3 regions of the Thermanaerovibrio acidaminovorans DSM 6589 genome follow, and region 2 is predicted to be linked to each of the others. Evidence: riboswitches for the same ligand, from Rfam matches in the RefSeq annotation. Region 2 holds a riboswitch; each other region holds the start of a gene.
The links. A riboswitch is a leader RNA that binds a small molecule or an ion and turns the genes downstream of it on or off. The one in region 2 is predicted to bind cobalamin.
Positions count from the first base shown of each region.

Region 1 (9,895 bases), 330 kb from region 2:
ATCGAGGCACTGCCCCACCACCATCAGCGCGTGCCGGGTGATGCCCCGGGATGCCATGTGCTCCCCCAGGCGATCCAGGGTGGTCCTGCCCATCCGCTGGTCCGGCCAGGTGGCCCGGTAGACCCAGGCGGCGGGGGTGCGGGGGTCCAGCCCCCCCTCGATGCACAGCTCCGATGCCCGCTGGGCCATCTCGGAGGAGAGGAAGATGGCCAGGGTGGCCCCGGTGGAGGCGTAGACCCTCAGGTCCTCCCCCCCGGGCACCGGGGTCCTGCCGGGCAGGCGGGTGCAGACCAGCGTCTGGGGCCCGCCGGGCACGGTGTACTCTATCTTGAGGGCCGATGCGGCCCCCTGGAGGCTGGAGACCCCGGGCACGATCCGGCACTCCACCCCCCGGGCCTCCAGCGCCCGGATCTGCTCCCCTATGGCCCCGTAGAGGCTTGGGTCCCCGGTGTGGAGCCGCACCACCTTGAGCCCCCGGCCGCACCGGTCTGCCATGAGCTCCACCTGGTCCTCCAGCGACAGCCGGGAGGAATCCACCTTCTCGCAGGTATCCCGGCAGTGCTCGAGAACCTGGGGGTTCACCAGGCTCCCAGCGTAGAGCACCAGATCCGCCTCCATCAGGAGCCGGGCCCCCTTGAGGGTGATGAGCTCCGGATCCCCGGGTCCCGCCCCAACTATCCAAACCGGTCCTTTCACGTTAGATCACCCCAAACCAAGTCAACCGGGTTCATGCCCTCCGCCATCCAATCCCCCCCGAGGGGTCTGCCCCAGGTGGGGAAGAGCCGGGTCATGCCGCACTTCAGATCCGCCTCCTCAAGGGCCTGGAGCGCCCTGGGGCCGGAGCGGGCCAGAACGCAGGGCACCAGGACCCTGCCCCCGGGGACCAGCAGGTCCCGGGCCCAGCGGATCACGTCCTCCAATGCGCCCCCGTGGCCGCCGATCACGATCCGGTCGAAGGTCCCCCGCAAGTCCAACGGGGCGCTGCCCCCCACTAGATGAACCCCAAGGGCCAGCCCCAGCCGCTCCAGGTTCCCTCGGGCCAGCTCCATGGCCTCCGGGTCCCGCTCGATGGAGACCACCACCCCGGGCCCCGCCTGCCGGGCCAGCTCGCAGGTGAGCGCCCCGGTGCCGGTCCCCACCTCCAGGATGCGGGCCCCCCACAGGGGCTGAAGGAGGCCGGTGACGAGGCCCCTCACCGGGCTCTTGGTCATGGGCACCCGTTGGAGGCGCTGAAAGGCGGAGTCGTCCATGGGCCCCGGCGGCAGGCAGCTAAGGGACTGCTCCCCGAAGAATCCCTGGGGGCCCGCGGAGAGCCACAGGATCGATAGGTTCCCCGTGTATGGCAGGTGTGCCAGCTGGTCCAGCCCCCCGTGGAACACCTGCTCCCGGGGGGTGCCCAGGTCCCACCCCAGGTGACCGGTCACGTCCGGCCGCACCAGCTCCCCAAGGCGCAGAAGGGTTTCCCGGACATCCTGGGGCCTTCCCAGTAGCACCGCTCCCTCGGGCCTGCCCCAGAGGAACCGGCGGAGCTCCAGGGCCTCCAGCGGGGGACGGCCGTGGACGGAGATCACCGGCACGTTGGCCCAGCTTCGCTTCAGACGGGAGGCCATGAGCTGGAGGCTGGACACGTTGGGGAAGAGGCGCACCCGGTGGGGGAAAAGGCCGCACACCCGCTGGGCCAGGCTGAAGAGCCCCACATCCCCGCTCACCAGGATCCCCAGGGGCTTGGGGGCCCCCTCTATGGCGGGCCCCAGCTGGTCCCCGTAGGCCAGGGGCAACCTTACCTGGTGCTCCCTCACCTCCAGGGCCTCCAGGATCCGCCGGTCCCCCATGAGGGACGAACAGCCCATGATCAGCCACATGACCCGGTCGGTCAGGTGCCATGGCCCCGCCCCGGTGCCAAAGACGTTTATCTCCCCAAGCTCCAGCATCAACCGTCCCCCCTCATGGACCTTATAAGGTCCTCCACCGGCCCGGACCGGGCCAGCTCCAGGTTGGGCAACGCGAAGGTGACCGCCGCCCCAGAAGCCTCAGACCTTTCGCTCACCCTTCTGGAGGCCCGGCGGCAGAGCTCCTCCAGCGCCAGGCGTCCCCGGGGGTCCTGGATCATCATGGTGGCCGCCTGGTCAGCGGTGTTGCAGTCCATTATGCGCCGGATCCAGCAGGAGTCCATGCCCATCAGGGCCCCGTAGGCGCAGAGGGCCTCCATCCGGCCGTCGCTTTTGGCGCTGTGGGTGTCCATGGAGCCCGACGCCACCTTGGCCATCTTGCCAACCTGGGCCACGAACAGCACCCCTCGGAAGCTAAGCTGCCGGCACCGGTCCAGGGAGGGCCCCACGTAGTTGCTCACGTTGACCACCCTGTGGACCGGAACCCCCAGGCGGACCGCCACGTCCCGGCCGTAGTTCCCCGGCGCCAGGCACACGGACGTGGCCCCCTCCGCCCGAAGGACCGACAGCTCGGCGCCTATGGTCTCCACCACCGCGTCCTCGCTCATGGGGCGAACCACCCCGGTGGTCCCCAGGATGGATATGCCCCCCTCTATCCCCAGCTTGGGGTTGAAGGTCCCCTTGGCCACCCTCTCCCCCTCGGGGGCCCAGATCTCCACCCGGGCCCCCAGCCCCCGGGGGAGGGCGCCCAGGAGGTTCTCCCGGATCATCCTCAGGGGGGCGGGGTTTATGGCCCTGCCCCCAACCGGCACCGGGAGCCCTGGCCGGGTCACCAGCCCTATCCCGTGGCCCCCGTCCACCTCCACGCCTCCCCCCGGACGGAGCCACACCTTGGCGGCTATGGCCATCCGGTCCGTCACGTCCGGGTCGTCCCCCGCGTCCTTGAAGACCCAGGCCTGGGCTCCCCCCTCTATCCGCTCGCAACCCCCCAGCGGTATGGGGAGAACCTGCCCGGAGGGGAGCGTCACCTTGACCCACCAGGAGGGCCTGCCCAGAAGCCAAAGGGCGGCCCCAAGGGTAGCGGCGGCGGCGGCGGTGCCGGTGGTGAAGCCGTACCTCAAGCTCACTTGGCCCCCTCCCGGATGGAGGAGAGGAGGTTGAGGCCCCGCTGGAGCCTCATGAGGCTCGGCCGGGACACGTCCCGCTCGTCCACCTGGAAGACGCTACCCCGGCGCACCGCCTCCATGGGGGCGAAGCGCTGGTCCCGGAGGAAGTCCTCCAGGCCCCCGGGGTTCATGGGGCCCCGCTGGACCAGGATCACCTTGATTTTGGGGGAGGCGGCCAGTAGCCCCTCCGCCCCCAGCCGGGCCACCGCGCTCCCCTCCGAGGTGGGGACCCCCTGGACCGCCGGGGGAAGTCCCGAGGCCTCCATCAGGCGGCTGGGCCAGGTGCCGGGGCTACAGGTGGTCGCGTCCCGATTGTTGACTATGAGGACCGCCCCCAGGGACCGGCCTCGGTTCCGCCGCCGGCTCTCCTCCAGGATACCCAGGGCCCACTTGAGCTTCGCCTGGGCCTCCTTGCGGCGGCCCACCAGGGTGCCCAGGCGAAGCACGTAGGACTCCAGCCCATCGAAGGACGGGGGGTCCAGCACCGCCACCGGCACGAACCCCTCAAGCTGGGATATGAGCTGGGGCTGCATGGAGGACTGCAGGGACCGCATGACCACCAGGTCCGGCTTGAGGGACAGTATGGTCTCCGGCGAGGGCCTCAAGGGTAGCTGCCGGGCCCCCTTTACCAGATCCGGATCGTCCCCCTGGGAGATCCCCACGATCCGGTCCCGGACCCCAAGGGCCACCAGGTTCTCCGTGTGGGCCGGGTAGAGGGACACGATCCGCCGGACCTGACCCTTGACCGTAACCCGGCGCCCCAGGTCGTCCATCACCGTAACAGCCCAGGAAAAGCGGGGCAACGCCGCCAACAGGAGCACCGCAAGGAGGATTACCAGTCTTCTTTTATGCATGCAGGATGTCGCTTCCCTTCCCGCCCGGTGGGGCATACGTTCACGAGGGGGCCCATGGGCCCCCTCGTCGTGGCGCCGTTGGGCTAGAAGCCCGCCTCCTTGGCCGCCTCCCGCAGGTGCTCCACGAGAAGGGCCCGGACCTCCGGGTTCTCCCCGAGCCCCGCCAGGTGGACGTCCACCCTTATGCCCTCCTTGGAGAGCACGCTCTTCCAGGACTCATCCTCCGGGCCCGCCATGTCGTTGTGGGCGTGGTCCCCCGCCACCAGCATGAAGGGCACCAGCAGCGCCCGCTTGAACTTCCCGTGCTTGAGGGTGGACACCACGTCGTCCAGCGACGGGGTCCCCTCCACGGTGCCGAAGACGAAGTTGGGGTTGGTCCTCAGGCTCACGGTCTGGAGCCGGGCGTAGGCCCCCTCCGCCGGGTGGGGGGACCCGTGCCCCATGAACACCACCGCCCGGGTCCTGTCCTTACCGTATGCCCGGTTGAGGATAGCCGCCATCTTATCGAAATCCTCCGGGGACCAGAGGAGCGGCCGGCTCAGGGCTATGGCCTCGAAGCCGCTCTTGGACCCGTGGTCCCTCATGTAGTTGAAGGCCCCCACGATGGCGGACAGGTCCTCATACTCCTCCCCGGGGATCACGTGGGTGGAGAGCACCGCCACGTGGGTGAAGCCCTCCGCGTGGAGCTTGGATAGGGCCACCAGGGGATCGTCGAAGTGCTGACCCTCCTTGGCAAGCTTCCGCATTATTATGCGGCTGGTGTACGCCAGCCGGACCTCCGTCCCTGGGAAGGCACCCTTCACGGAGCTCACCACCGCGTTTATGGCCCGCTGGCCCTCCCGCATGGAGCTGCCGAAGGCAACCACCAGGATGGCGTTCCGCTGGGTCTTAGCCTCCGAAGCCAGGGCGATACCCCCCACCAAGGGCGAGAGAAGGCTCAACGCCAACGTCAGCCCCAACGCCGCGAACCTCAATAAACTCCTCACTTTTCATACCTCCCGAGACGTTATTCGGGCGCCATGACATGACCACGCTAACCCTTGGTCCCCCCGCAGAGCCTCATCACCGCGTTGACCGCCGCGGCGCAGAGGTTGGATCCCCCCCTGGGGCCCCTGAGGGCCACGCAGGGGGCCCCCCAGCCTAGGGCCAGCTCCTTGCTCTCCGCCGCCCCCACGAAACCCACCGGGAAGGCGAAGATCAGGTCCACCCCGCCGGGATCCCCCCTCTCCATGAGACGAAACAGCCCCGTTGGGGCGTTGCCGAAGGCGAAGAGGCGGATACCCATCTCCAGAGCGGCGTCCACCGAGGCCATGGCCCGGGTGATACCCATCCGGCGGCTGGCGTCGGCGGTGCATTCCTGGTGTATCAGGCACACGGGCTCCAGACCCAGCTGGCGTAGCAGGTTCCTGGACAGGCCGGAGCGCACCATGTCCACGTCGCAGAGGATCCGCTGGCGGGTGAGACGCTCCCGGGCGGCGGAGAGCCACCCCGGGGTGGCGCACACCAGGTTGGCCAGTGAAAAGTCCGCCCCCGCATGGACCACCCGCTCTGCCACGGGCATGAGATCCGGGGATATGGAGTATGATTGGAGGACCTGACGGATTAGGCTAAGACTTTGCCTCTCGATGGATATGGGATCCCGGTCGTACGAGAGAGACAGCGCACCTCCCCCCTTCCTTTCGATGTTGTGCCGGGCCCGGGGCCCAAGGGCAAGGGAAGGCGTTTCCCACCGGAGGCGCCCGCCCGCGCAGGCAACCTTCCCTTCAGCCCCCGGCCGGTCTCCTGGCTGGCCTTCATCCTATCCGCCCCTTCCCAGGCATACCCAGTGGCATCGGCGGACTCGTCGGGCTCACAGTGGCGGGGCCGCGCCGGATTCGCACCGGACTTCCCGTTCACCGGAGGCTAACAAAGATGTATAACCGCTAACCCAGCGCCACGTCAAGGATCATCATGCAGGTGAACCCAAGGATGAGCCCCATGGTGGCCAGGTCCCCGTTGTCCTCCGACTGGGACTCGGGGATCACCTCCTCCACCACCACGTAGATCATGGCCCCGGCGGCGAACGACAGGGCGTAGGGGAGCCCCACCCGCACGAATTCCACCGCCGCGGCCCCCAGCATGGCGAACAGGGGCTCCACCACCGCGGAAAGCTGGCCGAAGAAGAACGCCTTCCCCCGGGAGAACCCCGCCTTCCGTAGCGGGAACGCCACCGCAAGCCCCTCGGGCAGGTTCTGAAGCCCTATCCCCAGCGTGAGGGCCACTGCGCCGGAGAGGGTGGCGGAGGGGGAGAGCCCCGCGGCGCCGAAGGCCACCCCGAAGGCCAGACCCTCGGGTATGTTGTGAAGCGTTATGGCCAGCACCAACAGGGTGGTCTTCATCAGGTGGGCCCTTATCCCCTCCGGCTTGGCCCCCTTGAGGGCCGGGTGAAGGTGGGGGAGCACCAGGTCCAGGAGCCGAAGGAACACCGCCCCAAGGATGAACCCCACCGCCGGCGGCAGCCATTCCACCATCCCAAGCTCCCCGGATATCTCTATGGCAGGGGCCAACAACGACCAGAAGCTGGCGGCGATCATCACTCCCCCGGCGAAGCCAAGCATCAGATCCATCAGCTTCCTGGAGGGGTTAGCCCCCAGGAACGCCATGGCGGCCCCCAGGGCGGTGAGCCCCCAGGTGAGCACCCCCCCCAGCAGGGCCTGGGTTACCGGCCCCAGGTATTGGAACCAGAGGTGGAGCTCCATCCCGTCACCTCCCCGACAGGGCGGAGCGGAACGCCGCCAATGCGCCCTCCATCATGGCGAACCAGTCGTCCCCCATGGGGTCCAGTTCCACCAGGGACACCCCCAGGGCCCTGGCGGCGGAGGCGGCGGACTTGCCCGCCTTGGAGGGCTCCACGAACATGACCTTTATGTCCTCCCGGGAGATCCGGTCCTTGAGACGGCTAATGTGCCTGGGCCCTGCCTCGGAGCCGTGGACCTCCACCGAGAGGGGCACCAGCCCCCTCTCCTGGCAGAGGTAGTTCCACGAGGGGTGGTACGAGAGGATACCCCTCCCCTTGAAGGGGGAGAGGTCATCCCCCATCCGCCGATCCAGGTCCCTCATCCGGGAAAGCACGTTGGAGAGGCTAGCCCGGTAGGCCTTGGCCCCCGCCGGGTCCAACTCGGCGAAGGCCTCCGCCATGGACCGGGCCATGGACATGCCGTTCCTTACCGACGTCCAGGCGTGGGGGTCCAGGTGCCGATGCCCGTCGTACAGGGGGTCGAACTTGAGCTGGAATATCCTCACCCCCCGCTGCCTCATCTTGGGAAGCAGCCGGTCCTCCAGGGGAAGACCGAGCCTCAGGGCCCCCCGGGCCTCCGACACCGCCTTGGCGTGGCTGGGACGCATCTCGAACGAGTGAGGATCCGCCCCCCGGGGGATCAAGGTAACCACCCGGATCCGATCACCTCCGATGAGCCTGGCCAGGTGCGACAGGGGTTCCACCGGACAGATAACCGTCACCGGAGCGGATAGCCCCGGCGACGCTAGGACCACAAGCCAAAAAAGGGCAGCCATCAGGGTCAACGCTCGCCTCACGGACGTCACCTCCGGAATCTGAAGGATTTTGATCCGGATTATATCCCATCAGGGCCGAACCCAGACGGATTGTGATGGCTCCATGAGTGTGACGGCTCCATAAAATTGTTGTTATGGAGAGGGCCAAAATGCGCCAGAAAACTGGTAGAATTTAACCGCATGGCCGGCGGTCCCCGCCGGTCCTCTGGAGGTGACAGTTGGTGCCCAAGCTCAGGCTTCCAAAGCTTGGAATGAACCCCCGGTTGCTCCGCCACGTCCTGGGGGGGCTACTGGTTCTGTCGCTCGTCTTCATGGCCTGGCGCCTAATGGGCCCAAAGGACGTGGTGGTGGCCCTTTGGTTCGAGGACAAGGGGGGAGGGGCCGCCCTTTCCAGGGAGGTGCAGCAGTCCACCCTGTTCGCCCTGGAGTACTTCAACCTGGCCCGGCGGGGCTGGGGCTACCGGCTGAGGCCCCTGGTGGTCACCGGAAAGGATGACCGAGAGGCGTTGGAGGCCATAAGGGGCGCCAACGCGTCGGCGGTGATTTGCGGCGCCACGTCCGGGTTCGTGGCCCGGATCCTCCCGCTCCTGAACCAGGCCAAGGTGCCCGCCATAGCCACCAACGCCAACGCCCCCTCGCTGGCGGTGGAGGGGGACGTGCTCTACCGGTACTCGGGCCCCTCCGGGGCCCTGGAGGCGGGGGAACTGGCTCGGGATCTGGGGGGCTTTCAGCGGTACCTGGCGGTGATCGACGGGAGCAACTCGGTCTACTCCCGGGGACAGCTGGAGGGGTTCGCCAAGGGGCTGGGGCGGGATCCCGTCCGGGTGATGGAGGGGGATCCGGGGGTCATGTTCGAGCGGTTCAGGAAGGAGCTGATGGTGGGGGACTACGACGGGCTCTACCTGGCCCTCCCCGCCTACTACACGGGCATATACCTCAACATGGCCTGGTCCCTCAGGGACATGGGGGCGGTGACCTCCGGCTGGGGGGTGTCGTCGGTCAGCGCCGCCCTTGCGGGGCCTAACGGGACCGCCTGGTCGGTGGTCTTTTCCCCGGTGGAGCTGGACATGGGGCATCCTTTCCTCCGGTTCCTCAAGGGCCGCATCGCGGGACTTCCGGTGCTGCCCGCGTTGGACTCCGCCTACGGGGCGGTGAGCATGCTGGCCGACGCCCTCTCTTCGGGAGGCCCGGGTCCCCAGGGGGTCCTCCGGGGGCTCCAGGGTCTCAGGACCGTCAGGGCCCTGAGGGGGGACTACCCGCTGGACGCCGCGGGGGACGCCATGCTGCCCCTTCATAGGGTGATCCTGGAGGATGGGGTCTGGCGGGATAGGGGGGGGGCGGGCCGGTGACGTCCTTCAAGCGGCTTTTCGTCCGCTGGTTCGGACTGGTGGTCACCGCGGGGTTCCTACTCGTGGCCCTGCAGGGGGTCTACATGTTCCAGTCCCAGCTGTCCGAGTGGCAGAGGCGGTCCTGGATTTTCACCGAGAACCTGAGCTCCAACTTGGTTCGTCACCTGGACTCGGAGCTGGTGAAGGCCTCCTACATCGCCTCCGTACCATACAAGGCGGAGACCTACTTCCCCGATGTGGAGCTCCTGGCACGGCTCCTGGGGGACCAGGTGGACCAGACCTTCCGGGGCTACATCCCGACCGGCATAGCCCTTTCCGGGATGGACCAGCTGGAGGGGCTGTGGCAGGTGTCCAGCGTCTTCAACCCCGATGGGCACCCCCAGTTCGTAACCGTACGGGAGATGGAGGGCTCCCGGTACCTTATCGGCGTCAGGATGGACCCATCCCCCCTCTTGGTTACCGGAGAGATGGGGGCCTCCCCGGTGCTGGCTGGCCGGGACGGGCGGGTCATATGGGCGGACTATGGCCCGGTGGGGCGGCACTTCGCCGCCCGGGGTTGGGTGGATGCGGGTTTCCTTAACGGCTCCACCTGGGGCCGGGGGCGCACCGCCCAGGGGCTCCCCTTCTGGGCCCGGTGCTTCGAGGTGCAGAACATGAGGCTCCTGGTCACGGTTCCGGAGCGGCAAGTGCTGTTGAACGCCATTCGAGGTTCCTTGATCCCCATTCTCATGTCCCTGGCCATGTTCTTATTGCTCTTCGCCTTCTACCGCCTCTGGCGTGACCAGGTCATGCCGGACATGGGTGAGATATCGGACTTCTTCCGCCGGATGGAGAAGGCCCTAGCGGGTACAAGGTGCCCGGAGGAGTTATCCAACGTGATAGATTCCCTGTCGGAGGAGATGGGGAGGAAGATGGAGCGTTGCAGGCTGGAGGAGTTTCATGCCATGTTATCCGGAGTTGCCGCCGCCATGCGGGTCCTCTGGACCCAGCAGGAGGAGATAAACGCCTACGGGGAGGAGGTGGCGGCCATGAACGCCTCCCTCACGGAGTCAAACGAGATCCTGCGGAAGCGGGAGCAGATCTGG
Region 1 covers NC_013522.1:59,878-69,772, forward strand. Annotated here, with positions in the region: gene cobM (precorrin-4 C(11)-methyltransferase) at 1-696, opposite strand, end outside; gene TACI_RS00255 (bifunctional cobalt-precorrin-7 (C(5))-methyltransferase/cobalt-precorrin-6B (C(15))-methyltransferase) at 693-1,931, opposite strand; gene cbiD (cobalt-precorrin-5B (C(1))-methyltransferase CbiD) at 1,931-3,016, opposite strand; gene TACI_RS00265 (ABC transporter substrate-binding protein) at 3,013-3,909, opposite strand; gene TACI_RS00270 (sirohydrochlorin cobaltochelatase) at 3,993-4,895, opposite strand; gene TACI_RS00275 (precorrin-8X methylmutase) at 4,943-5,593, opposite strand; cobalamin riboswitch at 5,665-5,824, opposite strand; gene TACI_RS00280 (ZIP family metal transporter) at 5,832-6,647, opposite strand; gene TACI_RS00285 (metal ABC transporter substrate-binding protein) at 6,652-7,491, opposite strand; gene TACI_RS00290 (ABC transporter substrate-binding protein) at 7,683-8,810, shown strand; gene TACI_RS00295 (HD domain-containing phosphohydrolase) at 8,807-9,895, shown strand, end outside.
Region 1: it holds a riboswitch for cobalamin, as region 2 does, so the genes downstream of both, TACI_RS00275 (precorrin-8X methylmutase) here and TACI_RS07865 (heme/hemin ABC transporter substrate-binding protein) in region 2, are expected to answer to the same signal.

Region 2 (9,895 bases):
ACCCCGTCCCGGACCGTGAGGCGGATCACCACCGTGCCCTCCTCGCCCCTCTGCCGAGCCGCCCGGGGGTACCGGGGCTTCACCCGCAGGGTGGCGTCCTCCGCCGTTCCACCCGGTAGGGTTTCACCGGTCCCCCCGCCTTCCGCTTGACCCCCCGATGGAAGTCCCCCTTCACCTGCCGGGGCCCCCTCCGCCGGTGGGCCGCCGGCGGGGCCATCCGTGTCCCCGGATCGATCGGTCCCCCCCCTATCCTTCGCCTCCCCCAGGGAGGCCTCCTTTGGGGCCCTTCGGGCGCTTGGATTGCGTTCGCTCGGGATCCTGTTCTGCTTGGCCGGGGTTTTAACCGGGGCCTCGGTCTTGGCTTTGGGCGGGTCCGCCCCGGGTGTCACGGAAGGGGGGGCGGTGGGGGCGGTCTCAATGGTGATGCGCATGACGTGAATCCCCGGGGGCTGGTGGGAACGCGGGGTGATGATCCCCAGGACCGCCCAGTGGATCCATAGGCTGGCCAGGAGGAAGGGTAGGGCACGTCTCAATTGGAGCTCCCCTCCAGCAGCAGCCCCGCGGACTCAACACCTGCGGATCTGAGGGCGGACAGGAGCTCCGCCACCCTGCCGTAGGGCACTCCCCGGTGGGCCCCCAGCAGGACCCGTGGGTGTCCCCGGAGGCGTGCTTTCAGCTCCCCCAGGCTGGAGGGCTTCCCGTCCAGGAGGATCTCCCCGTTGGATGTGATGGTTATCACCGCCGCCTTTACCTCCGTCCGTTCCCCCCTCCCCTTGGGCAGGTCCACCCGTTGGGTCTCCAGCCGGGCGAAGGAGGTGGTGAGGACGAAGAAGATGATCAGCATGAAGAGCACGTCCAGCATGGGGGTCATGTCCATCTGGTGCCCCCGGCGCCTCACCCCTGGGTCCCCCCTTCACATCTCATGCGGTGGAGGATGAGGTGGTGGGATATCCGCCGGAGCCTCTCCTCCTCGGCGTCTATCAGGTGGTCCAGAAGGCGCAACATGGCGGAGGCGGGGATGGCGCAACACAGCCCCGCCACGGTGGTGTAAAGGGCCTTACGGATCCCCAGGGCCACTGCCCCGGAGGATGCTCCGGCGGTTCCTATGGCGCCGAACATGTCCACCATGCCCAGCACCGTGCCCAGTAGCCCCAACATGGGGGCTATCCGTGCGGCCCACTCGATGGTGGAGAGCCCCTTGGAGAGGAGGAACAGCTCCTCCCTTATGGCTATCTCCGCCGCCTCCCTCATTGCCCCGGAACCCTTGTCCCAGAAGGCCATGATCCCCTGGACCACCCGGGCGGCGGGGCCAGGTGGTAGGGTGGCATGACCCCCGGTCCCATGGGATCCCAGCGGTTCCTCCAGTTGGTTGAGGTCCAGCTGGCGGGACACTAGGGTGCACCGGTACAGGACCCATAGCCTGTCCATCGCCAGGGCCATCGTAAAGATCGACGTTAACAATATGATCCACGCTATGGGACCCCCGTCCCTAAGGAAAGAAACCCAGTTCCACATTGAAGATCCCTCCCGGGTTCAGACTTGCCGCTCGGATCCGAACAGCATCAGCCAGAGGAAGAAGAGGGCCCCCGCGCCGGAGGTGATTATCCCCACCGGTATCTCCGACGGGGCCCAGAGTGTCCTTGCCAGGGCGTCGCACCCGGAGAGTATCAGCCCCCCCACCATGGCGCTTCCCCAAAGCCCCCCTCCCTCCCCCTTGACGCCCAGCATCCTGGCCATGTGGGGGCCGAAGAGCCCCACAAAGCCGATGGGGCCGCAGAGGGACACCGAGGCGGCCACCGCCATGGAGATCAGGCCGAACAGGATCCAGCGGACCCGGTCCACCGGGACCCCCCGGCTCCTGGCGAATAGGGTCCCGCAGCGGATGAGCCTTATCTCCTTCAGGAAGGCCAGGCAACAGCCGACGGTGACCCCCAGGGCCCCCAGGGAGGGGACAAGTTGCTGGTATCCCACCACCTGTATTCCCCCCATGGCCCATCGTAGCATCCTGAAGGAGTCGCCGAAGCCGCCCCCGTACTGGATCACCATGTTGAGGCTCCCGAACAGGAAGCTGGACGCCACCCCCGCCAGCAGGAGCCCCTGGCTCCCGCCTCCTCGCCGGGCCGTCTGGGCCCCGGCGGTGAGGATGAGCCCTATGGCCAGGCTGGAGCCCAGGAAGGCCCCGATCCCCACCGGCGATAGCCCCAGCCTTATGGCCGCCACCGCCCCCAGGGCGGCACCGGAGGAGACCCCCATCACGTCCGGGGAGGCCAGGTGGTTCCTGAGCAAAACCTGGAACACCGCACCGCAGAGCCCCAGGGTGGCTCCGGTGGAGTAGCCCAGCAGCACCCGGGGCACCCGCATGGTGGTGAACACCCGGTTCCCCAGGGCCTCCGAGGGGGCTATCCGCATGGGCCCCACGAAGGGTAGGGTCAGGAGGGCCAGGAGGGAGAGTAGGCCGAGCAACGCCAGGGGACGCCTCATAGCATCAGTTCCTGGGGCATGATGCATCCCCCCTGGGGATCCGAGATCCGCCGGAAACGGACCTGGAACACGGAGGACAGCTCCTCAGGGCCCAGGTCCTCGGGTGAGCGGTCCAGAACCACCCGTCCCTCCCTCAGGGCCACCACCCGGGTGGCCCACCTAAGCGCCAGGTTGACGTCGTGGGTGGCCATGATCATCCCCCGATCCTCCCCTCGGGACCTAAGGTCCAGTAGAAGCCTGAGCACCTCGCACTGGTGTCGGTAGTCCAGGGAGGCGGTGGGCTCGTCCAGCACGAGGCACCGGGTATCCTGGGCCAGCGCGGCGGCTATGAGGGCCCGCTGGGCCTCCCCGCCGCTCAGGCTCCCCATGGGCACGTCCCGGAGCTCCCAGAGGTCCACCGCCTCCAGGGCGGACCTTATGAGGGCCATCTCCTGGCAGCCCACCCCGTCGAAGGAGCCCTGCCAGGGGTAGCGGGAGAGGATGGCCAGCTCGAGGGGGGTGACCGGGGGGCGCCCCTCTGATGGCTGGGGCACCAGGGCGATGATCCGGCCCACCTGCCGGGGCGACAGTTCCGACAGGGGCCTCCGGTCCAGGGCCACCCGCCCCCGGTGGGGTACCATCCCCATGATGGCCTTGAGGAGGGTGCTCTTTCCCGCCCCGTTGGGGCCTATCACCGCCAGGGCCTCCCGGGGCCTAAGGTCCAGGTTCACGTCCCGGAGGATGGTCCTTCCCCCCATCTGGACCGTCAGGTCCCTCACGGAGACGATGCTCATCGGGACGCCTCCCGGGTGGCCCGCTGGAAGGCGTCGATCACCACGGGTACCCTGGGCCCGGGCCGGAGGTAAACGGTGCCCTCCAGTACCTGGAGCTTGAAAGTGGAGTTGGGGAACGACCGGCGCCACTTGCGGCGGATCTCGTTCAGGTCGAACAGCTCGTCCCGGTTGAGCCTTGAGGAGGAGTGGTAGAAGTTCCTGTCCCCCACCAGGTCTATCACCACCTGGGGTCTCATGGCTAGGAGCCCCTCGGCGAAGACCATGGGGTAGGGGGGTGATGAGGGGGGAAGGCAGTTCTCTCCCCCCGCCAGCCTCACCAGCTCCCCGTAGAAGCTCCTGGGCCCAGCGGCGTAGAAGGAGGTTATGCGCCCCGCCTCCATCTCCCGGGAGACGCAGACCAGCACCCGGGGGCGCTTCCCCTTGGTTCTGGAGGATATGGCCCTTATCTGGGACTCGGTTCGCCTGGCTAGGGCCTGCCCCCGGTCCGGCACGCCGCAGGCCCTCCCCAGGGCCCGCATGGAGTCCAGCACCTGGGCAACGCTGTCCTGGCGCAGCATGATCCACCGGATCCCTGCCCGGGTGAGCTGCTGGGTCATTGGGGAGTGGATGTCCTGGAGCACCACCAGGTCCGCCCCCATGGATATCAGGGCCTCGATGCTCACGTCCGCGAAGCCCCCCACCTTGGGCTTCGATAGGGCCTCCCGGGGGTGGTCGCAGAAGGTGGTGACCGCCGCGACCCGGTCCCCGAGTCCCATGGCGAAGAGCATCTCGGTCCCCGCCGGGGAGAGGGACACGATCCGTTTGGGGGATGGGAGGGCGTCGGAAGTAGACGGGGAGATCAGGAGGAGCGCCGCCAGCAGGAGGATGGGCCAGCCAGCGAAGGAATAAAGGGGACCGCCGGTCCCCTTGGAAGACGAACGTGAAAAGCTATCCGGATGATACATGCCCTCGCACAACATCCTTCCCGGCCCCGTCGGGTTTTCTGGCTTGGACGTAAGGTCCTCACAGTAGCGGGGCTGCCCCGGACTTTCACCGGAGTTGCCCCGAGGGGGCCCAGTTTGTTTACCGGGTGGATTATAGGTTCTTTGTATGGGGGGGTCAACGGACCGACCGGAGGACCCGGCAGGAGTTCAGCGTGGCCAGCAGGGCCACCCCCACGTCGGCGAAGACCGCCTCCCACATGTTGGCCGCCCCCAGGGTGCCCAGGATCAGCACCGCCGCCTTTACCGAGAGGGCCATGGCGATGTTCTGTCCCACCACCCGGCGGCTCATCCTGGCTACGGTCACCGCTTCCGCCACCGGGGAGAGCCGGTCCGACAGGAGGACCCCGTCGGAGGCCTCCACGGTCACGTCCGCTCCCAGGCCCCCCACGGCGATCCCCACGTGGGAGGCGGCCATAACCGCCGCGTCGTTGATCCCGTCCCCCACGAAGAGGCTGAAGGGGCGGGCCTTGAGCACCTCCACCTTGTCGGCGGGGAGCAGGTCCCCCAGGCGGATGTCCAGGGGGAGCTGGCCGGTGAGCTCCTCCACCCGGTGGGGCCTGTCCCCGGAGATGACCCCCAGGGGGTTGAGCCCCAGCCGGCGGAGGGAGTCCAGGGCGGTTTGGGCGTCCTCCCTCAGCTGATCCCCCAGCTGGATGGAACCCAGGTACCTCAGGTTCTCCGCCACGTGGACCGCGCCGGACTCCAGAGCCTCCTCCGGGGCTTCAACCCCCCTGGACTCCATGAGGCGCCGGTTGCCCACCAGGATGGAGGAGCCATCCACGGTGGCCTCCACCCCCATGCCTGGCAGCTCCTTGGTGTCCTCCGGGGAGAGGTGGGACCCCTGGGCGGCGATGGCCCGGGCGGCCGGGTGGTTGGATCCCATCTCCGCCGCGGCGGCGAGGTTCATCAGCCGGGCGGGGTCCACCCCCGGGGCGGGGGTCACTTTCAGCACCCGCAGGGTCCCCTTGGTGAGGGTCCCGGTCTTGTCCAGGAAGGCGCTTCGGACCTGCCATAGCCTTTCCAGCGCGTCCCCTCCCTTGAGGAGGAGCCCCCGGCGGGCGGAGGCGCCTAGCCCCGCCAGGACCGCCAGGGGGACGGAGATCATGAGGGCGCAGGGGCAGGAGACCACCAGGAAGACCAGCCCCCGGTAGGCCCACTGCCTGAAGCTGCCCATACCGAGGGCGGGTGGGACGGTGGAAATGAGGGCCGCCAGGATCATGACCGCCGGGGTGTAGCGGCGGGCGAAGGCGGATATGAACCGCTCGGTCCTGGTGCGGCTCCCCTCCTGTTGGGCCAGCAGCTGGAGTCCCCGGGCCATGGCGGACTGGTCGAAGGGGCGGGTCACCCGGATCTTCAGGTGCCCGTCCAGGTTCATGGTCCCCGCCTGGACCGGGTCCCCCTCCGCCACGTCCACCGGTAGCCCCTCGCCGGTGAGGGATGAGGTGTCCACCGATGCCCTGCCCTGGGTGACCTGTCCGTCCAGGGGGATCATCTCCCCGGGCCTCACGATGATCGTGGATCCGGTCTCCACCTGGTCGGGGGGGATGTCCGCCTCCCCCTGGGGGGTCATGAGGTGAGCCATCTTGGGCCTCAGGTCCATGGCGGCCTCTATGGCTCGCCGGGACCTCTCGGCGGTCATGTCCTGGAGCAGTTCCCCCGCCTCGTAGAAGAGCATCACCGCCGCCCCTTCGGCCAGTTCCCCTATGGCGATGGCCCCCAGGGTGGCGATGGACATGAGGGAGAACTCGTTGAACAGGTCCCCCTTGAGGGCGTTCCTCAGGGCGGAGGCCATCACGTTGGTCCCCAGGATGAGGTAGGCGGCGATGAGGCCCAGGGGTCTTATGTGGTTGGGAAGGAGCAGGGACCCCGCCAGGGCGGCGGCCCCCAGGACGAGTCGCAGTCCCCTTGGGATTCGGGTGGTTCCGTGGTGGTCGTGGTGGTGTTCGTCGGCGCAGCACCGGCAGGACCGGCATTCAGCGGTCTGGCTCATTTTTGTTCTCCCTTCCCATGGATGTGTGGCTCACGTGTTGGAGGGCCTGGTCGAAGATGGCCTTAACGTGTTGGTCGTCCAGGCCGTAGATGGCGTTCCGTCCCTGTCGTGTGACCCGGACCAGCCGGGCGGACTTGAGGATCCTCAGTTGGTGGGACACCGCCGACTGGCTCATGCGAAGCCGCTCCGCCAGGTGGGAGACGCACATGTCCGACTGGGCCAGGCACCAGAGGATCCTGACCCGGGTTGTATCTCCGAAGACCCTGAATAGTTCCGCCAGGTCGTACAGGAGCTGATTGTCCCCGTCTAGGTCTGCCACTTTCTCGCCCCCTTAAGCATGAATGATTGTTCAAGTGAGCATATATCACAATTTTTTGGTCCTGGCAAGGGGGCGGGGGTGGTTGACAGGCGGGCGGAGGCTGGTATAATTCCAGTTCGTAACGCCGGTGTAGCTCAGTTGGCAGAGCGGCTGACTTGTAATCAGCAGGTCGGGGGTTCGATCCCTCTCACCGGCTCCAGAGCAACCAAGCTACCACGTGGTGGGATGGCCGAGTGGTCAAAGGCAGCAGACTGTAAATCTGCCGGCTAGCGCCTACGTAGGTTCAAATCCTACTCCCACCACCATTTCCTTCGGTGCCGACTTAGCTCAGCAGGTAGAGCACATCCATGGTAAGGATGGGGTCTCCGGTTCGAGTCCGGAAGTCGGCTCCAGGCTTTTGAAGAGATCCGGGCTTGAAGTCCCGGGTCTCTTTTGGTATGGTTGAGCTTATGGTAGAATCGCCGCGGACGGAGTCTGCCGTCGGGCTGTCCTCTTCGGGGGAAAACAAAAGCATACCAGGGAGGTATGGGTAAGATGGCGAAGGAGAAGTTTACCAGGTCTAAGCCGCACCTGAACATAGGTACCATAGGTCACATAGACCACGGCAAGACCACGTTGACGGCGGCGATCACCAAGACGCTGTCGAAGAAGGGATACGCGGACTTCACGCCCTTTGATCAGATAGACAAGGCGCCGGAGGAGCGTGAGCGTGGGATAACCATCAACATAGCCCACGTGGAGTACCAGACGGACAACCGTCACTACGCGCACATTGACTGCCCGGGGCACGCGGACTACATCAAGAACATGATCACCGGTGCGGCTCAGATGGACGGTGCGATCCTGGTGGTGTCCGCTGCGGACGGTCCCATGCCCCAGACCCGTGAGCACGTGCTTTTGGCCCGTCAGGTGAACGTGCCCGCGCTGGTGGTGTTCATGAACAAGTGCGACATGGTGGACGATCCGGAGCTTCTGGATCTGGTGGAGATGGAGATCCGGGACCTGCTGAGCAAGTACAGCTTCCCTGGCGACGAGGTTCCCATCATTCGCGGTTCCGCGCTGAAGGCTCTTGAGGCGGATGGCGAGGACGAGTGGACCGACAAGATCTGGGAGCTCATGAAGGCCTGTGACGAGTACATTCCCACCCCTGTTCGGGAGACCGACAAGCCGTTCTTGATGCCCATCGAGGACGTGTTTACCATAACCGGTCGTGGCACGGTTGTGACCGGTCGTGTGGAGCGCGGTGTCATCAAGGCGGGAGACGAGGTTGAGATAGTGGGGATGAGGGACACCCAGAAGACGGTGGCCACCAGCCTTGAGATGTTCCGTAAGATATTGGACGACGCGGTGGCGGGAGACAACGTGGGGGTCCTTCTGCGGGGTGTAGGCAAGGACGAGGTTGAGCGGGGCCAGGTTTTGGCGAAGCCTGGCAGCATCAAGCCGCACAAGCACTTCAAGGCGGAGGTTTACGTTTTGAAGAAGGAGGAGGGTGGTCGTCACACGCCGTTCTTCTCCGGTTACAAGCCTCAGTTCTACTTCCGGACCACGGACGTTACTGGGGAGATCAAGCTTCCGGAGGGCGTGGAGATGGTCATGCCTGGGGACAACAGCCAGTTTGAGGTGAAGCTGATAGTGCCGGTGGCTCTGGAGCCGGGTCTTCGGTTTGCGGTCCGTGAGGGCGGCCGCACCGTGGGCGCCGGGGTGGTCACCGAGATACTGGACAAGTAGTAGGCACCCTTTTGGTTCATCGTCGCGGCCTGAGGAGAGCCTTGGGCCGCGGCTTTTCCTTGAATGCCCCTGGGGCTATTAAAATCTGTATTTTGGAGTGAGGTAAATGGCGGACATCATTGGGCTTCAGTGCACCGAGTGCAAGCGTCGCAACTACGTCACCACCGTCAACAAGCGTAAGATGCAGAAGAAGCTTGAGAAGAAGAAGTACTGCAAGTGGTGCGACAAGCACACCTTGCACAAGGAGACGAAGTAGGGTAAAATAGACGGTGCGCGCAGGTCCGTAGCTCGAACTGGTTAGAGCACCGCACTCCAAATGCGGGGGTTGAAGGTTCGAATCCTTCCGGGCCTGCCACTTTTTTGTTTGATCGAGGGGGCGAAGGTGTGGGGCGGGTAATAGATTTCTTGAGGGAGGCCAGGGGCGAGCTTAAGAAGGTCGCATGGCCCACCAGGCAGCAGGTATGGTACTCCACCTTGGTCGTGCTTTTCGTTACCTTCGCTGTTTCGGCCTACCTGGGGCTGGTGGATGCGGTTCTCACCGGTCTCCTTCGCGGAGTAGTCCGTTAGGCTTCATAAAACCACGGGAGGAGGGGGCGTGGGCCCCCTTTTAGCTGATGAAAGACGATAAGAGACGCTGGTACATAGTTCAGACCTACTCGGGGTACGAGAACAAGGTCAAGGCCAACCTGGAGCAGAGGATCGCCACCATGGGGATGGAGGACCGGATATTCAACGTCCTCGTCCCGGTGGAGGAGAAGGTCTTCGTGAAGGAGGGGCGGGCCAAGCGCGTGAGGCGCAAGGTCTTCCCCAGCTACGTGTTGGTTGAGATGATAATGGACGACCAGTCCTGGTACGTGGTCCGCCACACCCCGGGAGTGACCGGTTTCGTGGGTTCCGGCAACCACCCCATACCTCTGACCGACCGGGAGGTGGCGGAGGTTATGGGGAAGATAGGGCTTCCGGCGGACCGGAAGCCCAAGGTGGAGCTGGACATAGAGGTGGGGGACACCGTGCGGGTCAAGTCCGGTCCCTTTGAGGGTTGCGTAGGCCCCGTGGTGGAGGTGGATCCGGACAAGGGCCGGGTCCGGTTCTCGGTCACGGTCTTCGGCCGGGAGACCGTGGCGGAGGCGGGCCACGAGGACCTGGAGAAGGTCCTCTAACCCATAGATCGAATATACGGGCGGGCCTCTGCCCGCCCTTAAGGGCGCATTGTGCGCCTGTTTTTAAGGAGGTAGCGAGGTAGATGGCGAAGAAAGTTGTGGGAGAGATCAAGCTGCAGTTGCCGGCTGGCAAGGCCACGCCGGCGCCCCCGGTGGGACCCGCCCTGGGGCAGAGGGGTGTCAACATAATGGAGTTCGTGAAGCAGTTCAACGCCAAGACCGCTGATCAGGCGGGGCTCATAATCCCCGTGGTGATCACCGTCTATGCGGACCGCAGCTTCAGCTTCATCCTGAAGACCCCCCCGGCCAGCGTGCTCATCAAGAAGGCGGCCAACCTTGAGAAGGGCTCCGCGGCGCCCAACAAGACCAAGGTGGCCAAGATCACCAAGAGCCAGGTGCGGGAGATCGCCCAGATGAAGATGGTGGACCTGAACGCCAACGACGTGGAGGCCGCCATGCGG
Region 2 covers NC_013522.1:1,582,401-1,592,295, reverse strand. Annotated here, with positions in the region: gene TACI_RS07890 (TonB family protein) at 1-533, opposite strand, end outside; gene TACI_RS07885 (ExbD/TolR family protein) at 530-898, opposite strand; gene TACI_RS07880 (MotA/TolQ/ExbB proton channel family protein) at 895-1,440, opposite strand; gene TACI_RS07875 (FecCD family ABC transporter permease) at 1,534-2,481, opposite strand; gene TACI_RS07870 (ABC transporter ATP-binding protein) at 2,478-3,254, opposite strand; gene TACI_RS07865 (heme/hemin ABC transporter substrate-binding protein) at 3,251-4,198, opposite strand; cobalamin riboswitch at 4,210-4,339, opposite strand; gene TACI_RS07860 (heavy metal translocating P-type ATPase) at 4,353-6,227, opposite strand; gene TACI_RS07855 (ArsR/SmtB family transcription factor) at 6,211-6,546, opposite strand; tRNA gene TACI_RS07850 (tRNA-Thr) at 6,670-6,745, shown strand; tRNA gene TACI_RS07845 (tRNA-Tyr) at 6,766-6,851, shown strand; tRNA gene TACI_RS07840 (tRNA-Thr) at 6,863-6,938, shown strand; gene tuf (elongation factor Tu) at 7,081-8,274, shown strand; gene rpmG (50S ribosomal protein L33) at 8,381-8,530, shown strand; tRNA gene TACI_RS07825 (tRNA-Trp) at 8,552-8,629, shown strand; gene secE (preprotein translocase subunit SecE) at 8,680-8,841, shown strand; gene nusG (transcription termination/antitermination protein NusG) at 8,889-9,434, shown strand; gene rplK (50S ribosomal protein L11) at 9,518-9,895, shown strand, end outside.

Region 3 (9,895 bases), 290 kb from region 2:
GTGCTGGAGGCCCTGTGGGCCATCAGGGAGATAAATGCCAGGATCCTGTCCAAATACAACGCCAGGGACAGGAGCAACAAGGTGAAGCTCATATCGGAGATGATGGGGCTAAAAACCGCCCGGGGGGACGTGAAGGACATGGTGGACAGTCTCCTGGAAAAGAAGATCCAGGTCTACGGGTTCCAGCTGGGGCAAGGGAAGGACCACCTGGTGCATGTCAAGGACATATCCACCCTGGACCCCTCCAGCGACGACCCGGACATATCCGGATGGGGGGGGATCGTATCCTACAGCTGCGGGATCTCCGAGACGGTGGCCAAGGCGGAGAGGGGGGCCATCCGGTGACCGGTCCCAGCAAATTCGAGAGGGCCCTCCAGGCGGTGGGGGGCCTTAGGATGCAACGGGGGCTCAAGGCCCTGGGGAACAACTCCAGCAAGGTCACCTGCAAGGACAGCCGTATGATCCTGGGCAGCGTGGACCTGGACAAGGACCTGAAGGACCAGATGCCCCAGGATAGCCGGTGGGACTACGTGATAGGATATGAAAACAACAAAGAGGATAAGGCCTTCTTCGTGGAGGTCCACCCGGCCCACACCAGCGAGGTAAGCCAGATCGTCAAGAAGGCCCAATGGCTCAAAAAGTGGGCCGAGACGAACGCCAAAGAGCTCTGGGGGATGAAGCACCGAATCTACTGGATCGCCACCGATGGGGTACACATTAGATCCAACGACCATGGCCTAAGGAAACTGTCCCAATTGGGGGTCTCCCGCCCGGTCCCCAGGCTGGACCTGGACAAGTGCGATCCTTGACCCTAAAAGGGCCCACGTAAGCCGGCGGCCCCATTTACGGGGCCGCCGCGCCACATCCAACTCGACGATCACACCCGGCTCAGCAATCCACCCGGAAAACGGTGTCTATCACGCTCCCGTCCCGGTACTCCACCAGCGCCACCACCCGGCTCCTGTCCTCCTCAACCTCCCGGGGAACTCCGGTCAGCCTCTCCACCTCCTCCTTCAGCTCCCTTATGTCCTTCACGCAAAGGCCCATCCGCCTGGCGGACTCCGCAAGATCCACACAACGGGGGTTCACGCACACTCCCCGCTCGGTCACTATGGCGTCCACCGTCTCCCCCGGGGTCACCACACATCCCACCCGCTCCCGGATCGACGGCACTCCACCCCGGAACGACGGAAGCACCACCACCGACAGCTTCGACCCCGCCGCGGTGTCGCAGTGGCCACCGGATGCACCACGCAACACACCATCATGGCCGGTCAGCACGTTCACGTTGAAATCCACGTCCACCTCCAGCGCCGCAAGAACCACCACGTCCAAATGGTTCACCACGCAACCACGGTTCAGCGGGTTCGCGTACCACGACTGGTCTATCTCCACGTGGTTCCGGTTCCTCAACATGGATCCCGTCACCGACGCGTCGAAGCTCTGAACGTCGTAAAGGACCCGGAAGAGACCCTCCTCCAGCATCTGCGCCATGTAACCCGTCACACCGCCACACCCGAAGCTGCCACGGATACCCTTGGCGCTCATGTGCTCCCTCACGTAGCGGGCCACCGCAAGGCTCGCCCCTCCAGCACCCACCTGAAACGACACCCCGTCCTCCATCAGTCCCGACGCCAGGATCAGCCGAAACGCGTCCCGGGCAATCTTCAGGTCCACAGGGTTGCGGGTTATCCGGGCCGCACCGGTGGCTATCTTCCGGGGATCACCAAGGCTGTCCACCACCAGCACCTGGTCCACCAGATACTGGGGCACCGACACCACACCAAGCGGATCCTCCGAAAGGTCGTCCGTCACCGCCACCACGTGACGGGCGTAGCGGGCGTCCTGCTGGGCGTAACCCAGCGACCCGCACGCGGACCTGCCCAGCATGCCGGTAAAGTTCCCCATCCGGTCGCACTTGGGGGCCCCAAGGAACGCCACGTCTATCCTTATGCTTCCCTCCTCTATCGCCCGGGCCCGGCCGCCGTGGCTGTGGATCACCACCGGAACCTCCAGCTCTCCCCGGCTTATGGCCTTACCAACCTCACCCCTAACGCCGGAGGTGTGGATCATCCTCACCACACCGCGCCGGACGAAACCCGACACCTCCTCGTGGGCGTCGGTCAGCGAGCTGGGCGCCAGCGTAAGATCCCTTATACCAAGCCTCTCGCAGGCCTCCAGCACACGGCACATCACCGCGTCACCGTTCCTCAGATGATGGTGGAACGACACGGTCATGCCGCTCTCCAGCCCGGACCTCCTTATGGCCTCCTCCACGTCATGGGTCACCTTGTCCCTCCGGGCCGGATAGCCCCTCATTGGGGGGCTCACCCGGGGAACCTCCTCTCCCAGGCGGCAGAACGGACCACCATAGGGGATCACGGCACCGAAACCGGGAACCTCAAGGGGCACCGGACGTCCTATGGCGTTCTCCACAAACCTCACAGACCTTCCACCTCCCCCATCTCCCAGAGACGAAGGGTGTTCTCCGCCCGCCTCACCACCGGCGCGTCCACCATCCGGCCGTCCACGGACACAACCCCCTTGCCCTCCGCATGGGCCCTACAGGCGGCATCCACTATCCGGCGGGCCCGCTCCACCTCCGACAACTCCGGCACGAAGGCCCGGTGGATCCACTCTATCTGGCTCGGGTGGATGGCCGCCTTGCCAGTGAAGCCAAGCCCCACCACCCGGCGGGCCTCCTCGTAAAGCCCCTGGTGGTCATCCACGTCAGCCCAAACCGTGTCCAGCGCCTGAAGGCCAAGGCTCCGGGCCGCCAGCGCCACCTGGCTACGGGCCACGAAGAGCTCCCAGCCCTCCCGGGTCTTGCTCACCCCCATGTCCGCCGTCAGGTCCTGACCTCCCAGAGTCAGCGCCTCCACCCGGGGGCTACTGCGACCTATCTCAAGGGCGTTCACCACCCCGCGGGCGGTCTCCAGCATGGCGTGGATCCTCACGCTGCCCACCGGCAACCCATGCTCCTCCTCTATCCGGCCCATGAGGCGGTCCGCCAGGATCACGTCCTCCGGGGAGGAGCACTTGGGGATCCTCACCGCGTGGGGCCTCAAGGGAACCACCGCCCTAAGGTCCTCCTGGAAGAACTCCGTGTCCGCCCCGTTCACCCGAACGGTGACCACCACGGACCCGAAGTCCAGCACCTTGAGCATCTCGCACACCAGGTCCCGGGCCGCGTCCTTCTCCGACAGGGCCACCGCGTCCTCCAGGTCCAGAAGCACGCTGTCCGCCCCGAAGGTGGCGCAGTGCTGCAGCATCCCCGGGCTGTTACCCGGCACGTAAAGCATGGACCTCACGGGCCTCATCCCTCTACACCCCCAACGGCCCTGCTCAGGGCGGTCTTAAGCCGGGCCCTGAGGGTGGGAAGGATGGCCCCCTGGTCCTGGATCTCCACCAGCGCACCGGTTATGCCCATCCGGCATAGCCCCTCCTCCACCAGCGCCCGGGTCCGCTCCGGGTACATCCTGGCGCAGACCCCCTTGAGGCGAACCTCCACTCGGTCCGACGGGTACACGCACACCAGACAGTCCGAGGACTCCAGCGTGCCCGCTCGAGACTCCACAATCAACTCTAACACCCCCCCCAAACAAACGGCGGGGGATCCATCCCCCGCCATCATCCGCCCCGCTAACCTACATCCTCTCGCATATGGCCCTGGCGAAGGCGGAGCAGGAGACCTCCCGGGCCCCCTCCCGCTGGCGGGCCAGGTCGTAGGTTACCACCCCTTCGCTTATGGCCCTCTCCATGCCCCTTATCACCAGCTCCGCCGCCTCCCTCCAGCCCAGGTGCTCCAACATGAGCACCCCGGAGAGGATCAGGGAGCCGGGGTTAACCTTGTCCTGACCGGCGTACTTGGGGGCGGTGCCGTGGGTGGCCTCGAAGAAGGCCACCTGGTCGTTCATGTTGGCCCCCGGGGCCAGACCAAGGCCCCCCACCGCCGCCGCCAGGGCGTCGGACATGTAGTCCCCGTTCAGGTTGGGCATGGCCAAAACGTCGTACTCCGAAGGACGCAGGAGGATCTGCTGGAACATGGCGTCTGCGATCCGGTCCTTTATCACTATCTTACCCTCCGGCACCACGCCCCCGTGGAGCTCCGACACCTCCTGCTCGGTGATGCACACGTGCCCGAACTCCCGCTTGGCCAGCTCGTAGCCCCACTTCATGAAGGCCCCCTCGGTGAACTTCATTATGTTCCCCTTGTGGACCAGGGTTACGGACTTGCGGCGGTTGGCGATGGCGTACTGGATAGCCATCCGGACCAGCCGCTCGGTCCCCGTCCTGGAGATGGGCTTTATGCCTATGCCTGAGTCCACCCGGATCTCCTTCCCCATACCCTTGAGGAACTCTATCACCCGGCGGCACTCATCGGTACCCTCCTCCCACTCTATCCCCGCGTACAGGTCCTCGGTGTTCTCCCGGAAGATCACCATGTCCACGTCCTGGGGACGCTTCAGAGGGGCGGGGACCCCCTCGAACCACCTAACGGGCCTCACGCAGGCGAAGAGATCCAGCTCCTGCCTGAACGCCACGTTCAGGCTCCTGAAGCCGCCTCCAACCGGGGTGGTGAGGGGACCCTTTATGGCCACCCGGAAGTAGCGCACCGCGTTGAAGGAGTCCTCGGGGATCGCGGTGCCGAACATGTCCATGGCCTTCTGACCCGCGTAGATCTCCCACCAGTGGAGCCTCCTCCTGCCCCCGTAGGCCTTCCTCACCGCCTGGTCCAGCACCATCCTCATGGCGGGGGTTATGTCCACCCCGATGCCGTCCCCCTCCACGTAGGGGATCACCGGCTCGTCCGGCACCTGAAGGCGGCCACCATCGAAGAGGATCCTCTCCCCGCTCTCGGGGGCCTTGTAGATCTTGAGCTCCAGTCCCTCAAACCTCATCACACCTGCTCCCTCCCTTTCCTTCGGGGCCAAGGCCCCGCTATGGGATCCGAAGTCACCCCGTCCGCGGCCAACGGATCCGGGCAACCCATGTAGCCCGCGTAGCCCTCATCAAGAGGCAAAACGTGGCGGTAGTTAAAAAAAAGCCCCGGGGTGCGGAAGCGGAGGCGCTACTGCCGTTCGGTACCTTTTGGCCGTCTCCGGAAGGGGAGCAAACTGGGCAAGGGTTTACGTCTTCCGAGAGGGCCGCCCCCGGGGAACCTTTTTCTTTGCTTCGCTTTACCGAATTATCATAATTGCCCTATCGTCGGGCCTTAACGTAGTTGAGCCTGCCGCCGGCCATTATCACATTGAGGTCCTCCTCCCCCACCGGGGTGGTGCAGGGCACCTGGATGCCCTTGGTGACGTCGGTAACCCGGAAGACCGATCCGGCCCGCACCTCATCGGTGGCCAGCTCCAACCGGTCCCCCTGGTCTATCCGGTCGTAGTCCGCCGGATCCTGGAAGACCAGGGGCAGGATACCGAAGTTCACCAGGTTGGCCAGGTGGATCCGGGCGAAGCTCTTCACCAGCACCGCCTTCACCCCCAGGTAGCGGGGGGCCAGGGCAGCGTGCTCCCGGCTGGAACCCTGTCCGTAGTTGGCGCCCCCCACAACGAAGCCACCGCCGGAGGCCAGGGCCCTCTCGGGGAAGGTGCCGTCCACCACCTGGAAAACGTGTTTTGATATGGCCGGGACGTTGCTCCTCAGGGGCAGGACCTTGGCCCCCGCGGGCATTATGTGATCGGTGGTTATATCGTCCCCAACCTTCAGAAGCACCAGGCCGCAGACCATTTCCCCCAGGGGCTCCATGGCGGGCAAGGGCGCTATGTTTGGCCCCCGGCGGATCTGGATCGAAGATCCGTCCTCGGGGGGGAACACGAACCGCCGGTCGTCCACGTGGAACCTCTCGGGCTGGACGAAGACGAAGGGCTTAAGACCCCGGCGCTGGGCGAAGTCCCTTGGATCCGTCAGTCTCCCCTCCACAGCGGAGGCGGCGGCAGTTTCGGGACTAACCAGACAAACCTTACCCGTCTTATGGCCGCAGCGGCCCAGGAAGTTGCGGTTTATGGTCCTCAGGGAGACCCCCTCGGTGGGGGGAGCGAAGCCCATGCCTATGCAGGCCCCACAGCTCACCTCCAGGATCCTGACCCCGGCGGAGAGGATCCTCTCCAGGGCGCCGGAGGCGGCTATGTGGTGCAGCACCTGGCGGCTCCCGGGGGATACGCCCGCGTCCACCTCCGGGTGCGCCGGCCCGTCCCCCAGGATGTGGGCCACCGACTCCAGGTCCCGGAGGGAGGAGTTGGTGCAGGAGCCGAACATGACCTGCTGGATCTCCATCCCCGCCACCTCCCTCACGGGGACCACGTTGTCCGGCTGGTGGGGCAGCGCCACCAGGGGCTCCACTCGGGACAGGTCTATCTCTATCTCCTGGTCGTAGACCCCGTCCGGGTCCGCCTCCAAGGGCACGAAGGCCTCCTCCCTGCCCTGAGCGGCCAGCCAACGGCGGGTAACCTGGTCACTGGGGAAGATGGAGGAGGTGGCCCCCGTCTCGGCCCCCATGTTGGCCATGGTGGCCCGCTCTGGCACCGACAGGGTCTCAACACCGGGACCGCAGTACTCCAGCACCTTGCCAACCCCGCCCTTGACCCCTATGCGGCGCAGCACCTCCAGGATCACGTCCTTGGCGGAGACGAAGGGGCCAAGACGGCCGGTCAGGTGCACCTTTACTATCCTAGGGTAGTTGACGTAGAAGGGCTCCCCCGCCATTGCCAAGGCCACGTCCATGCCCCCCGCTCCGATGGCCAGCATCCCCACCCCGCCGGAGGTGGGGGTGTGAGAGTCGCTGCCCAGGAGAGTCCTGCCCGGAACCGCGAAGCGCTCCACGTGAAGCTGGTGACAGATGCCGTTGCCCGGGGGGGAGAAGACTATCCCGTATTTCTTGGCCACGTCCATCAGGTACCGATGGTCATCCGGGTTCTTGAAATCCTCCTGGATCATGTTGTGATCCACGTAGCTAACCGAGAGCTCCGTCCTCACCCGCTCCACTCCTATGGCCTCGAATTGGAGATACGTCATGGTACCGGTGGCATCCTGGGTGAGGGTCTGGTCAATCCTGATACCTACCCTCTCCCCCCTCTCAGGCCTTCCCTCAACCACGTGAGGGTTCAAGATCTTCTCGGTTAGCGTGAGTCCCACGGTCAACAGCTCCTTTCTTTAGATAGATAAGCAAAGCTACCGCATCAAAAAAAATGGACCTCCGCTTCCGCGAAGATCCAACTATCCGTGCAATGCCACAAGGAGGGTACGAAGGACCCAGCCCACCCTGATGGCGTCACCCCGGTAGAACGTCCGATCTCCGCGGACTTCTCCCGCCGCTGCCCCGGGCCGGTCTCCTGGCTCACCCTCATCCCCTAACGGGCCCCTTCCCAGGGATCCAAATCCCCAGTGGATAACGCTCGCAGAGTCAGGCTTACAGTGGCGGGTCCGCGCCGGACTTTCACCGGCTTCCCGTTCACCCGAAGCAGTTCAAGTTTTTTAAATACCGGGACCCTAGATCCCTTGGGGGGAATTCTCCATGCTCAACGACAATTTGTCAAGCGGAGACTGTAAAATACATATTTTTCAGTAAATTAGCATCCCTCTTCGGCGCTGTCGATGAAAGGGTTGCGGGATTCCAGACCCTTCATCTCATATCGCACTCGGCGCCCATCATTCGCTTTATCCCTAACCTGATCCGCCGTATACGCCCCCTGATGGAGAAGAGTTCCTCGGGCCTCAGCGTCACTCGCCTGGTCTCCCCCGCATCAAGGGATCTAATCAGCTTAGCCATTGTAGGGAAGAAGTTGTACCTCTCGAGAATCAGCTCCCTGCACAGCCGAAGCAACGGAACAGCCTTGGAGTAGGCATCGCTTTGAATGATCTCCCGAATGGCATTCACGGCCCCCTCCGGATCATCTATGTCTATCCGGGCGAAGGAACCCTCAGGGAAGTACTCCTCCAGGTTGGGACAGCCCCAGTAGATTGGGAAAGCCCCCCCCAGGTATGCATCCGCCAGCTTCTCGGACCAATAGTGCGGGCATGACGAGTTTTCCAGCACCACGTGGTACCTGTAGGGCCTAATGGCATCCCTTTTGCAGGAAACCTCCCGGGCCCGGCCCCGGCCGAAGAGATCGAGCCCATCGATTCCAGCCCCCCCAAGGAGCTCCACGAACCGGTTCCTACGGCGGTGACAATCCCGGCTCCGCTTGGCGGAGCATATAACGGAGGCCAAACGTTCCTTACACGAAAATGGATCGTCCGCAACAAGGGAGTCGTAGCTCTCCAGGAACCTGTCGTCTCCCTCTCCGGACACGTTCCTTCCGTAGTGCCACGGAAGACACTGTTGCCCCAGGATCAACCCTCCATGGTCCATGGCATGACACGTGAGAACTCGGGCAAACTGTCTGGTGTACCTTGGGTCGTAGGACTTTATAGCCGGAGGCTCAAAGGTTACCAAAACCACCCTCTCGCCGGGACAGACGGTACTCTGGACCTCTCTAACGCCCTCGAAGACTATCCATCCGCCCGATCCACCTCCTGGTCCACCAGGAACTCGACCCCATCCCAGACTCCGCTACCGGATGGGCTCTGCAACTTCAGAGGCCAATGGGGAAAGGCGGTGCTTACCCTTATCCTCATCCGGCATACCCCCTGGCATCCCGCCAGTTATCCAGGAACCACCTATAGGTGGAGCGAATTCCCTCCTCAAGCCCTATTGAGGGGCTCCAACCCATGGATCTTATCTTGGAAACGTCCAGAAGCTTCCTCGGTGTTCCGTCCGGCTTGCTGGAATCCCAGACAACCCGCCCTCGAAAACCCACCACGTTCCTTACCATATCGGCCAACTCCGCTATGGTAACATCGGTACCGGTCCCAACGTTGATCGGCTCATAGCCTCGATAGTTCTCCAGAAGGAACACGCTCGCACATGCAAGGTCATCCACATGTAGGAACTCCCTGCGGGGGCTCCCGGTTCCCCAGAGGACCACCTGTTCCGCTCCCCTTGCCTTGGCCTCGTGAAACTTGCGGATCATGGCGGGCAAAACGTGGGACGTCTCCAGATGGAAGTTATCACCAGGACCATACAGGTTTGACGGCATGACGGATATATAGGACACGCCATACTGGCGGCTGTAGGCCTCGCACATCTTAAGCCCCGCTATCTTGGCCACCGCATAGGCCTCGTTCGTGGCTTCCAGTGGCCCGCTCAGAAGGTAATCCTCCCGGATCGGCTGCGGACATAGCTTGGGGTATATGCAGGAACTCCCGAGGAACAGAAGCAACCCAACCCCAGCTCCAAAGGCCTCCCGGATAACGTTCACCTCTATGGCCAGATTCTCACCTATGAAATCCGCGGGATATTTGGCGTTGGCCATTATCCCACCCACCTTGGCTGCACATAGGAACACGCAACCGGGACGAACTCGCCGCATGAAGGATCTTACCGCCGCCTGATCCGTAAGATCCAGCTCAGACCTATCAGCGGTTATAACATCCTCTCTGCCCAGAGACGATAGGCGCCTAATAACCGCAGATCCCACAAGACCCCTATGCCCCGCAACGAAAATTGGGCCCGGAACGTCGAAGGCCATCACAACGCCCCCTCCATGGGGGGATGCACGGGATAACCGGACCTGGAGCAAAGCCTCTCCCGCTCGGCTAACATTAGATCGTAAGACACCATCTCATCCACCAGCTCCTCCGGGGTCACGGTGGGTTCCCAGCCCAGCGTCTCACGGGCCTTGGTGTAATCACCCAGGAGCACGTCCACCTCGGTGGGGCGGAAGTATCTTGGATCCACTTCCACCAACACCCGGCCGGTATCGGCGTCGATCCCCTTCTCCTCCACCCCGCTGCCAATCCACTTTAACGATATGCCAACCTTAGAGAACGCCAACTCGGCAAACTCCCTCAC
Region 3 covers NC_013522.1:20,132-30,026, reverse strand. Annotated here, with positions in the region: gene TACI_RS00130 (ATP-binding protein) at 1-345, shown strand, start outside; gene TACI_RS00125 (hypothetical protein) at 342-809, shown strand; gene citF (citrate lyase subunit alpha) at 889-2,445, opposite strand; gene TACI_RS00115 (HpcH/HpaI aldolase/citrate lyase family protein) at 2,442-3,320, opposite strand; gene TACI_RS00110 (citrate lyase ACP) at 3,317-3,577, opposite strand; gene icd (isocitrate dehydrogenase (NADP(+))) at 3,648-4,901, opposite strand; gene TACI_RS00100 (aconitate hydratase) at 5,203-7,137, opposite strand; cobalamin riboswitch at 7,308-7,509, opposite strand; gene TACI_RS00095 (glycosyltransferase family 10 domain-containing protein) at 7,625-8,437, opposite strand; gene TACI_RS09360 (hypothetical protein) at 8,494-8,619, opposite strand; gene TACI_RS00090 (GDP-L-fucose synthase family protein) at 8,616-9,572, opposite strand; gene gmd (GDP-mannose 4,6-dehydratase) at 9,572-9,895, opposite strand, start outside.
Region 3: it holds a riboswitch for cobalamin, as region 2 does, so the genes downstream of both, TACI_RS00100 (aconitate hydratase) here and TACI_RS07865 (heme/hemin ABC transporter substrate-binding protein) in region 2, are expected to answer to the same signal.